DNA from 3 places in the Amycolatopsis lurida genome. Region 2 is predicted to be linked to each of the others. Evidence: riboswitches for the same ligand, from Rfam matches in the RefSeq annotation. Region 2 holds a riboswitch; each other region holds the start of a gene.
The links. Region 2 has a riboswitch for cobalamin ahead of metE (5-methyltetrahydropteroyltriglutamate--homocysteine S-methyltransferase). Riboswitches for the same ligand answer to the same signal wherever they lie in the genome.

Region 1 (3,263 bases), 6.5 Mb from region 2:
GTCTGGTTCGCGGTGAGCCACGAGACGGTCTTGGCGATCGGGGCGTCGAGCCCGGTGGCGCCCGCCCTTTTCGCGGCCAGCATCGCCGAGAGCGCGAATCCCGTGGCGTCGCCGTCGGTCGGCGACAAGCCGAGCGGTTTGCCCTCGTCGCAGGTCGAGACCTTCTGGCCGCCCGGGGTGACGTGGTCGCCGGTCTCCTGCGTCGGGATGTACTCGAACGCCACGCGGAAGTAGCCCTCGGAACACTGCTGGGTCAGCAGCTTGTCGATGGCGAGCCGGTCGTTCTCGCCCTCCGCGGCGAGCCCGATGACGCCGAGCCCCTGGCCGAACGTGTTCGCGTTGTTGATCACCGTGTCGGCGAGGTCCGGGTCTTTGGCGTAGTCACTGATCCGGCCCTTGTCGGGGCCCTCGCGCATGATCGCGGCTCGGGTCTCGGCGACCAGGTCGTACCCGTCGAAGTTCCGGGGGTCCCGGCCGGCGATCTGCGCGGCGACCAGCGTCTTGGCCAGCGAGCCGCCGACGATGACCTTGTCGAATCCAGGCACGGGAACGAGCTTGTCCCAGGTGAAGTAGTCGGTGGCGTGGCCTTCGTCGTCGAGGAACTTCATGATCGGCTCGGCCTTCGCGCCGTCACCCGAGGCGTACATCGAAAACAGCGCGTCGAGCATCAGGCCGTGGTCGGGCAGCGCGCCGCCGTTGGGGTTCTCGAACGTGCCGTCGGGCTTCAGCTTCGTCGCGAGCCAGCGGGCGTTCGCCTTCGCCGCGTCGAGGTCGTTCGCGGCCGTCGCCGTTCCGGTGAGCAGTGCGGCGACCACGCCGACACTGACGGCGAACGCCACGGCGGCGAGGGACCGGCGGCGCATGACTCCTCCTAGCGGCATGACGGAGGACAGGCGCGGACGCCGCGGTCACCCCTGTTTATCGCGACAGTGGTTCGTTCATCCGCCCGTTCGGTATCCCGGCTCGCCCTGGTAAAGGGCCCACGGTTGCGCGACAGCGCCGGATTTCGACCGGCTTCCCCGTCACGGGCGGAGGTGTTCAGTTGTCGAGCCGATCGAGGTTAACACTCGATCACCTCCGGCAGGCACCGCTGACCAGGTCGGTTGCCAGGATCACATCGGCCCTTCGCGCCCGGCGGTACCCGGACGCTTGACCGGGGTGAGACTCTTCGGTTCGTCCGATTCAGCGCGGTCGTGGGGGAAGTCCGGTGAGAGTCCGGCGCTGTCCCGCAACGGTGTGCCTTCCAGGCGAGCCCGGTCACCCACGTCGCGCGGTGTCACCGACTCCTGTCGTGGAAGTGCGGGAAAGGGTTCTCATGAGACGTTTGATCTTCGCTGTCGCCATGCTGTGCGGCATCGGACTGGTCGCCGCTCCGGCGGCGGCCGCGGCCACCCACAACAAGGCGGGCGCCGCCGCGGGCTGGCTCGCGAGGCAGATGGCCGACGGAGAAAGGTTCGAGGCCGACTTCGGCGGCCAGAAGTTCCCCGACCAGGGTTTGACGATCGACGCGATCTTCGCGTTCGCCGCGGCCGGGGTGTCGGACGCGAACGCGGGCAAGGCGATCGCCTGGCTGGCGAAACCGGAGATCACCACGGGCTACGTCGGCAGCGGCACCGAGGCGTACGCGGGCGCGCACGCGAAACTGCTGCTCGCCGCCCAGGTTCGCGGCAAGAACCCGGCGTCGTTCGGCGGCGTCGACCTGAAGGCGAGCCTGCTCTCGCTGCTCACGCCGTCCGGCCGGTTCTCCGACCGCTCCGAATACGGCGACTATTCCAACGCTCTCTCGCAGTCGCTCGCCCTGCTGGCGCTGGACCGCACCGGCGGCGCTCCCGCTCCGGCCGTGGCGTTCCTCGCGGGCACCCAGTGTCCCGACGGCGGTTTCCCGCTGAACTTCGGCGAAGCGACGTGCACGAGCGACGTCGACGCGACCGCGACGGTCGTGCAGGCCTTGCGCGCCACCGGTGACCCGGTGAACGCCGGCGAGGGCACCGCCTGGCTGCTCACCAAGCAGCATGCGAACGGCGGCTTCGGTTTCGGCACCGACGCGCCGAACGCGAACAGCACCGGACTCGCCGCGCAGGCGCTGGCCGGGCACCGCCCGGCCGCCGCCGTCAAGGCCCGGGAATTCCTGCGGTCCCTGCAGACCGGTTGCGCCGGCGCCGAGACGGACCGCGGCGCGATCGCCTACGACGCCACGGGCCTGAACCCGTCGACCGCTCCGCGCGCGACCGCGCAGGCGATCCTCGGCCTGGCCAGGGTTCCGCTGAGCGACCTGCACGGCGGCGGCCGTCCGCAGGCCCCGGTCCTCGCCTGCCCGTGACGAGACCTCGTGAGTGGTAAGGACGGTTCTAACCGTCCTTACCACTCACGAGCAGTTCGCTCGCCGGCGGCGACGCGGCGCGCGAGTTCCACGCGGGACCGCACACCCAGTGCCGTGAAGATGTTCCGCAGGTGGTGATCCACCGTGCGGTGGCTGATCACCAGCCGCCGCGCGATCTCCTTGTTCGTCTCCCCCGCCGCCACCAGCCGGGTGATGGCGTCCTGTTGCGGCGTGAGACCGGCGAGCGATCGGTGCGGCACGTCGACGGTCTCGCCGGTCGCCCGCAGCCCGGCCCTCGCCCGTTCGGCGAACCGCTTCGCACCGACGTTTTCGAAGCCGCGCAAGGCATCGCGGAACTGGTCGCGGGCGTCGCGGGTCCGCCGATGCCGTCGCAGCAGGGTGGCGTAGGCGAACCGGGTCCTGGCGAGTTCCATCGCGCCGCCCGCCCGCCGGTGCGCCTCGATGGCCAGGACGAAACGCCGTTCCGCCACACCGGGATCCGACGCGGTCAGCGCGTGACAGCGGTGGCTCAGCGCGAGCCAGCAGGGTTCGGCGCCCGCGAGGGTCCAGCGGTCGAACACCTCCAGCGCGGCCAGTGCGCGTTCGGGCCGCCCGGAACTGACGGCCGCCTCGACGAGTTGCGGAGTGGCCAGCACCCGGATCACCGGCTGGTCGCCGGAGACGCCCGAAGCGAGGTCTTCGAGCCTGCTCAACGCGTCGTCGGGCCGGTCTTCGGCCAGGTCCAGACAGGCGTTCGCCCAAGCGGCGACCGCGGCGGGCCTGCCGAGACCGCGTTCGGCGATGCCTTCGGCCGCCTCGTCCAGCTCCGGTACGCGGTCACCGAGCAGTGCGGCGGCCAGCCCCAGCAACGTCAGATGCTCCATCCGCAGGTTGTGCGGTGCGCGCAGGCCGTCCCGGGACGCCGCCCGCGCGCACGGGATCC
Region 2 (3,263 bases):
GCCGGATGACGCGCTCGATCTCGGCCTTCATCGCGGCCTCGTAGCCCGCGTCGTCCAGTGAACCCGCCTTGTGCGCGGCGCGCGCCTTGCGGACATCGGTGGTCTGCGGGAACGAGCCGATCGTCGTGCTCGGCAACGGCGGCAGATCCAGCGCCGCCTGCTGAGCCGCCGCGCGCCGGGCGTAGGGGGAGCGGACGGTGTCTTCCGGCCGCAGTGCCTCCAGCCGGGCGCGCACCCCGCTGTCGGCCAGATCGGCCGCCGTCGCGCGATCCGCGGCCGCGGCACGGGCGGCGGCGAGGTCGACCCCCTCTTCCTTCACCGCGCGCCCGAGCAGGACGACCTCGTCGACCTTCTGCTTGGCGAAGGCGAGCCAGCCTTTGAGGCGCGGGTGGAGCCCGTTCTCCCGCTCGACGTCGTAGGGCACGTGCATTAGCGAGCAGGACGTCGACACGCTGACCGACTTCGCGATGCCGAGCAGGGTCGCCGCCCGGCTGAGCGCGCGGGTCGGATCCGTGCGCCAGACATTGCGCCCGTCCACGACACCGGCCAGAACCTCCTTGTCCCGCAAGGCGGGCTCGGCGGCGACGGCGTCCACAAAGGACTCATCGGTGATGAGGTCGACGGCGATCGCGTCGATCGGGGAGCGGGCGAGCACGCCCAAGCCGCGACCGAGCCCGCCGAAGTAGCCCGCGACCAGGAGCTTCGGCCGCGCGGTCTCCTTCGCGAGCCGATGGTAGGCGCGGATGAGCGCGTTGAGCTCCCGCTCGGTGCGGTCGGCGGCGAAGGCGGGCTCGTCGAACTGGACCCATTCGACGCCTTCGTCGTGCAGACGGCGCAGCAGCTCGACGTAGCCGTCGAGGAGGCCGTCGAGCAGATCCAGCGGGCGGAAGCCCTCCGGGGCCGTCTCCGACGGCTTCGCGAGCAGCAGGAACGTCACCGGGCCCACCAGCACCGGCCGGGTCTCGACGCCGGCCGCGCGGGCCTCGCGGTACTCGTCGAGCGGTTTGGTTCCGGTGAGCGAGAACGTCGTGTCCGGGCCGAGTTCGGGGACGATGTAGTGGTAGTTCGTGTCGAACCACTTCGTCATCTCCATCGCGGGCGCGTCCTGCACCCCGCGTGCGGCGGCGAAGTAGGTGTCGAGCGGTGAGAGACCGAGCGTCGTGAAGCGCTCCGGCAGCGCACCGAACAGCTCGGAGGTGTCGAGCACCTGGTCGTAATGGGAGAAGGTGTTGGAGGGGACGGAATCCAGCCCCGCGTCCTTGAGCTCCCGCCAGGTCCGGGTACGCAGCGCGCGGCCGGTGCCCAGCAGTTCGGCCTCGTCGATCTTGCCTGCCCAATAGCGTTCGAGTGAACGCTTGAGTTCCCGGTCCGGTCCGATCCGGGGGTAGCCCAGCACTGTCGTGCCGATTTCGGTCACAGCTCTCTCCTCGCGAGCTTGTCGTGAGAGCCAGGAGCGCGCAGGAGTGACCGCCGTTCGGTCGTGCCCATCCCACGAGGCCCGGACTCACGCACGCCGTCGGCGCGCGTACCACGGGCAGGTCTTCGGACTCGTGGGCGACTCGCTCGTTCCTACCGGCCGTCGCTTCCCGGGGCGCCATGTCCCAGTGCTTTACCGTGTCTCGCACGGTGACGGCTTTCGTTCCCACATACCGCTGCGGGGCAGTCCCGGATTCGCACCGGGTTCCCTGTTACCTCGACCGGCCGGGGTGGCCGGGCGAACCAGTAGCACTCCGGAGCGTACCGAGGCGCGCTAGTGGCCCGCTGGACATGTGACGAACCGGACGCCACGCGTGATCAGATGGACGACACACGTGATCAGACGGACGACACGCGTGATTGAACGGCGAACTCGCGTGATCGGGGGCGTAACTCGCGTGTCTGGAAACGGAACACGCCGGGCGGAGGCCGCCCGGCGTGTCGTCCGTCTGATCACGCGAGTTACGCGTCTGATCACGCGAGTTACGTGTTCGAGCACGCGAGTCGCGAGGTCGGGGTCAGTCCCAGTCGAGGGCGCCGCCCGACTGGTACTCGATGACGCGGGTCTCGAAGAAGTTCTTCTCCTTCTTGAGGTCCATCGCCTCCGACATCCACGGGAACGGGTTCTCCGTCTCGCCGAAGATCGGCGCGAGACCGATCTGCTGCGCCCGCCGGTCGGTGATGAAGTGCATGTACTGCTCGATCAGTTCGGCCGAGAGCCCGAGCATGCCGCGCGGCATGGTGTCGCGGGCGTAGGCGACCTCGAGTTCGCACGCCTCGGTGAGCATGGTGCGGACCTCGGCCTGGAACTCCTCGGTCCACAGGTGCGGGTTCTCGATCTTGATCTGGTTGATGCAGTCGATGCCGAAGTTCAGGTGGATCGACTCGTCGCGCAGGATGTACTGGTACTGCTCGGCGATGCCGACCATCTTGTTCCGGCGGCCGAGCGAGAGGATCTGCGCGAAACCGGTGTAGAACCACATGCCTTCGAAGATCACGTAGAACGCGACGAGGTCACGCAGGAAGTTCTGGTCGGCTTCCGGGGTACCGGTCTCGAAGTCCGGGTTCTCCAGGTTCTGCGTGTACTTCAGCGCCCACGCGTCCTTGTCCGAGATGGACGGGACCTCGCGGTACATGTTGAACAGCTCGCCCTCGACCAGGCCGAGGCTCTCGCAGATGTACTGGAAGGTGTGCGTGTGCACGGCCTCCTCGAACGCCTGGCGCAGCAGGTACTGGCGGCATTCGGGGTTGGTGATCTGCCGGTACACCGCGAGCACGATGTTGTTGGCCACCAGGGATTCCGCGGTGGCGAAGAAGCCGAGGTTGCGCTTGAGCATGGTGCGCTCGTCCTCGGTGAGACCGTCGGGCGACTTCCACAGCGCGATGTCGGCCTGCATGGCGACCTCGGTCGGCATCCAGTGGTTGTTGCAGCCGGCGAGGTACTTCTCCCACGCCCAGGTGTACTTCATCGGCAGCAGCTGGTTGACGTCGGCGCGGGCGTTGATCATGCGCTTGTCGTCGACGTTGATGCGGGCGGCGCCGACTTCGATCTCACCGAGGCCGGTGGCGTCGGTGGAGGCGTCAAAGGTGGTCATAGAGGCTCACTCCAAGAGGGCGTCGTGAGTGGTAAGGACGGTTAGAACCGCCCTTACCACTCACGAGGACGTATTACTGGCAGGCTTCGCAGTCGGGGTCGTCGATCCGGCAGGCTGCGCCGTCGGTGGCGACGAAGTCGACGTCCGAGACCTGCGGCATCTCCTTCGGCTCCGGCTTGGCGGCCGGGGCGG
Region 3 (3,263 bases), 6.4 Mb from region 2:
TTCGCCAACCTCGCACTGGCCGTCCTGGGCTTCCGCGCCGCCTCGGCCTCCGCACGCGAACGCCTCACCATCGGCATCGCCGGCGGGATGTTCCTCTGGGGCGCTGCGATCGGCCACGTCTACCAATGGTTCGCCAACGGTGACCACGCTCCCGGCAACACCGGCGGGGTCCTCGTCACCGACGTCCTGCTCCCGGCGGTCATGATCATCCTGGCCGTACGATCCCGGCGATTCGCTCCCGTCCCGCGGCCCGCCGCGGAGATCGCCGCCTGAGGCTCGCACCATGACGACACAGACCGGCCACGCGATCGGCAAGGCCGCCGCCGAGCGGCTCAGCATCTTCGTCGACGCGGTGATCGCGATCGCGCTCACCTTGCTGGCGCTGGAACTCCCGATTCCCCACGGCGACACCACCGGCGCCATGCTGGGTTCGATCTCGGCCCACGGCAAGGAATACGTCGCCTTCGCACTCAGCTTCGCGGTGATCTCCGCGCACTGGCGCGCGCACCACGAGATCTTCCCCTACGTCCGTGCACTGAGCGGCCGCCTGATCAGCCTCACCCTGACCTGGCTGTTCATGCAGGTCCTGATGCCGTTCGCGACGCGGGTCATCACCGCCGAAGGAGCCTTCCCGCTCCGGTTCAGCGTGTACGCGATGGTGCAGGTGCTGGCCTCGGCGTCGTTCGCGCTGATCATCAGGGAGATCCGGCGCGGACACCTGTACGGGACCGGCGGACCGCCGCGGGTGTTCGCCCAAAGCCTGACTCGCAGCGTCTGCCTCGCCGCGGTGTTCGGGATCTCCGTGCCCGTCTCGTTTCTGACGAACGACACCGCTGCCTACCTGTGCTGGCTCGCGGCGCCTGTCGCGCTCGCCGTCGCCCGCCGCGTCCAGGACCACCGGCCGCCCGCCACCTGAGCGGCCGGATCGGGTCAGCGCAGGGCCGCCAGGACGTAGTCGTCTCCGGACTGCCATACGGGCGACACTTCCGCGAAGCCCGCTTCCTGGAGCAGCCTGGTGTGTTCCTGCGGGCTCAGCCGGTTGCCGTAGCCGGTCGAGATACCGCGCAACTCGTCGGCCGTGAACCGCTCCCGCAGCGCGGGATCGGCGGCGGCCGCGGCCCACCAGGCCTTCCATTCCTCGTTGGCATCGACCCCGGCACGGGCCGCCCGCCGGTTCTTGACCACCTCGGCGAGTTCGCGGATGGCCGGTCGTTCGTCGTAGAGGTGGTCGCCGTTGACGAGCGCTCCGCCCTCCCTCAGCGCTCCGGCGAGGTCACGGTAGACCTCGGCGAGCCGCTCGGGACGCAGCCAGTGCAACGCGGTCGTCGAGACCGCGGCGTCGACCGGCCTCCACTTCAGCCAGCCGCGCTCGGCGAGGTCGGCCTGGAGGTACTCGATGTCCGCCTGTCGCGGCCGGGTGGCCCTGGCGAGGGCGAGCAGGAACGGGTCGTTGTCGATACCGATGACCCGTGCGCGCGGCAACCGCCCGGCGAGCCTCTTGGCCAGCGATCCCGGGCCGCAGCCGAGGTCCAGCACCAGCGGATCGGCGACGTCACGGCATACGTGCTCGACGACGTCGATCAGTACGGCGAAGCGTTCTTCGCGGTCGGCGACGTAGCGTTCCTGCTGGATGTCCCACCGGCGCACCCAGTCCGCCGCGAGCTTCTCGTCCACCGGCTCTCCTTCGTGATCTTGATCCTGTGTAGCACACCCCGGTCATGGGTTACCGTGGGCGCCACAACGCAAGAAGTGCCCGTCGGGGGAAGCCGGTGTGAATCCGGCGCTGACCCGCAACCGTGATCGGCCTGGGAAGACGTTCCAGTGCCGAGAGCCGGACTGCCCGCCGGGTACCGCCAGCCCCAACTGTCGTGGAGTACGGAGCGGGGTCCCGTTCAGGTGCGGCCGCGCGCCCGGGACAGTGCTCGATGTCCCGGAGGTTTCCTATGACGCGTCATCCGCTCACCCGTCGGCGGCTCCTCGCCCTGGCCGCTCTCACGCCGTTGGCGGCGTGCGGGACCGCGCAGTCGGACACGGGCCGGCTGAGGGTCGCGTTCGCCGCGGGCGGCTCCAAGGAGACCCTGGACCCGGCTCAGGTCTCCCTTTTCGTCGACCAAGCGCGAGCCAAGGCGCTCTTCGACACGCTGGTCGCCTACAACGCCGACACCTCGTTGCGGCCGCGGCTGGCCGAATCCTGGGAGAGCGACGACTCCGGCACGCGCTGGCGGATACGGCTGCGGCGGGCGGCCTTCCACGACGGCCGCCCGGTCACGGCGGACGACGTGCTGTACACCTTCCGGCGGATCGCCGATCCCGCACTGGCGTCCTCGTCACGGCAGTACTTCGCGAAGGTGGACTTCGGCCGCAGCAAAGCGTTGTCCCTCAACGAAATCGAGCTGACGCTGACCGCTCCCGACTTCGAGTTCCCCTCGGGTTGGGGTGCTCCCGGTGCGGAGATCGTGCCCGCCGGGACGACGGACTTCACGGCGCCGGTCGGCTCCGGTCCGTTCCGGTTCGTCTCGTTCACCCCCGGCGGCCCGGCGGTGTTCCGCAAGAACGAGTCCCATTGGGACGGCGCACCGGGCATCGACGAGCTGGAATTCGTGCCGGTCAACGAGGAAGCCGCACGCGTCAACGCCTTGCTGTCCGGGCAGGTCGACTACGCCCACGATCTCGCGGCCGGGACCGCGGCCCGCTTGACCGGTGACGGGCGCGTCTCGCTACTCGAAGCCAAGGGAACCACGATGCAGGGCATGATCCTGCGCGTGACGCGGCCGCCGTTCGCCGACCCGAGGCTGGTGCGCGCCGTACTGTCCGGAGTGGACAGAGAGGCGCTGAACCGGGTCGCGCTGGCCGGACGCGGCGAGATCGGCAACGACCTGTTCGGCAAAGGACTCCGCGGGTACGCCACCGGCATCCCCCAGCGCGGCCGCGATGTGGAGGCGGCCCGCTCACTGGTCCGGGAGGCGGGTGCGGAGGGGCTGGCCTTCGCCGTCGAAACCAGCGACGTCGATCCCGGCTTCGCCACCGCGGCCACCCTGATTTCCCAGCAGCTCGGGGAAATCGGGCTGAAGGTCACCCCGAACACGCGCGCGTCGAGCACCTATTTCAGCGAGATCAAGACCAAGGGGGTCGCCGCGCTCACCCGCACGGCGACCTTGCCGGTGCCTGCGTTCCTCAATCAGCGCTTCCGGACCGGCGGTTCGAACAACGTCAACGGCTTCGCCTCGCCGGAGTTCGACGGCCTCATGGACCGGGCCGCGGCC

Region 1: it holds a riboswitch for cobalamin, as region 2 does, so the genes downstream of both, BLW75_RS40535 (prenyltransferase/squalene oxidase repeat-containing protein) here and metE (5-methyltetrahydropteroyltriglutamate--homocysteine S-methyltransferase) in region 2, are expected to answer to the same signal.
Region 3: it holds a riboswitch for cobalamin, as region 2 does, so the genes downstream of both, BLW75_RS39695 (ABC transporter substrate-binding protein) here and metE (5-methyltetrahydropteroyltriglutamate--homocysteine S-methyltransferase) in region 2, are expected to answer to the same signal.

The regions. Positions count from the first base shown of each region.
Region 1 covers NZ_FNTA01000004.1:7,478,479-7,481,741, reverse strand. The annotation lists gene BLW75_RS43275 (prenyltransferase/squalene oxidase repeat-containing protein) at 1-863, opposite strand, end outside; cobalamin riboswitch at 932-1,044, opposite strand; cobalamin riboswitch at 1,157-1,283, shown strand; gene BLW75_RS40535 (prenyltransferase/squalene oxidase repeat-containing protein) at 1,316-2,320, shown strand; gene BLW75_RS40530 (helix-turn-helix transcriptional regulator) at 2,359-3,263, opposite strand, start outside.
Region 2 covers NZ_FNTA01000004.1:936,620-939,882, reverse strand. The annotation lists gene metE (5-methyltetrahydropteroyltriglutamate--homocysteine S-methyltransferase) at 1-1,417, opposite strand, end outside; cobalamin riboswitch at 1,517-1,739, opposite strand; gene BLW75_RS09495 (ribonucleotide-diphosphate reductase subunit beta) at 1,995-3,071, opposite strand; gene BLW75_RS09490 (ribonucleoside-diphosphate reductase subunit alpha) at 3,145-3,263, opposite strand, start outside.
Region 3 covers NZ_FNTA01000004.1:7,311,359-7,314,621, reverse strand. The annotation lists gene BLW75_RS39710 (DUF6790 family protein) at 1-273, shown strand, start outside; gene BLW75_RS39705 (TMEM175 family protein) at 284-916, shown strand; gene BLW75_RS39700 (class I SAM-dependent methyltransferase) at 931-1,674, opposite strand; cobalamin riboswitch at 1,697-1,862, shown strand; gene BLW75_RS39695 (ABC transporter substrate-binding protein) at 1,944-3,263, shown strand, end outside.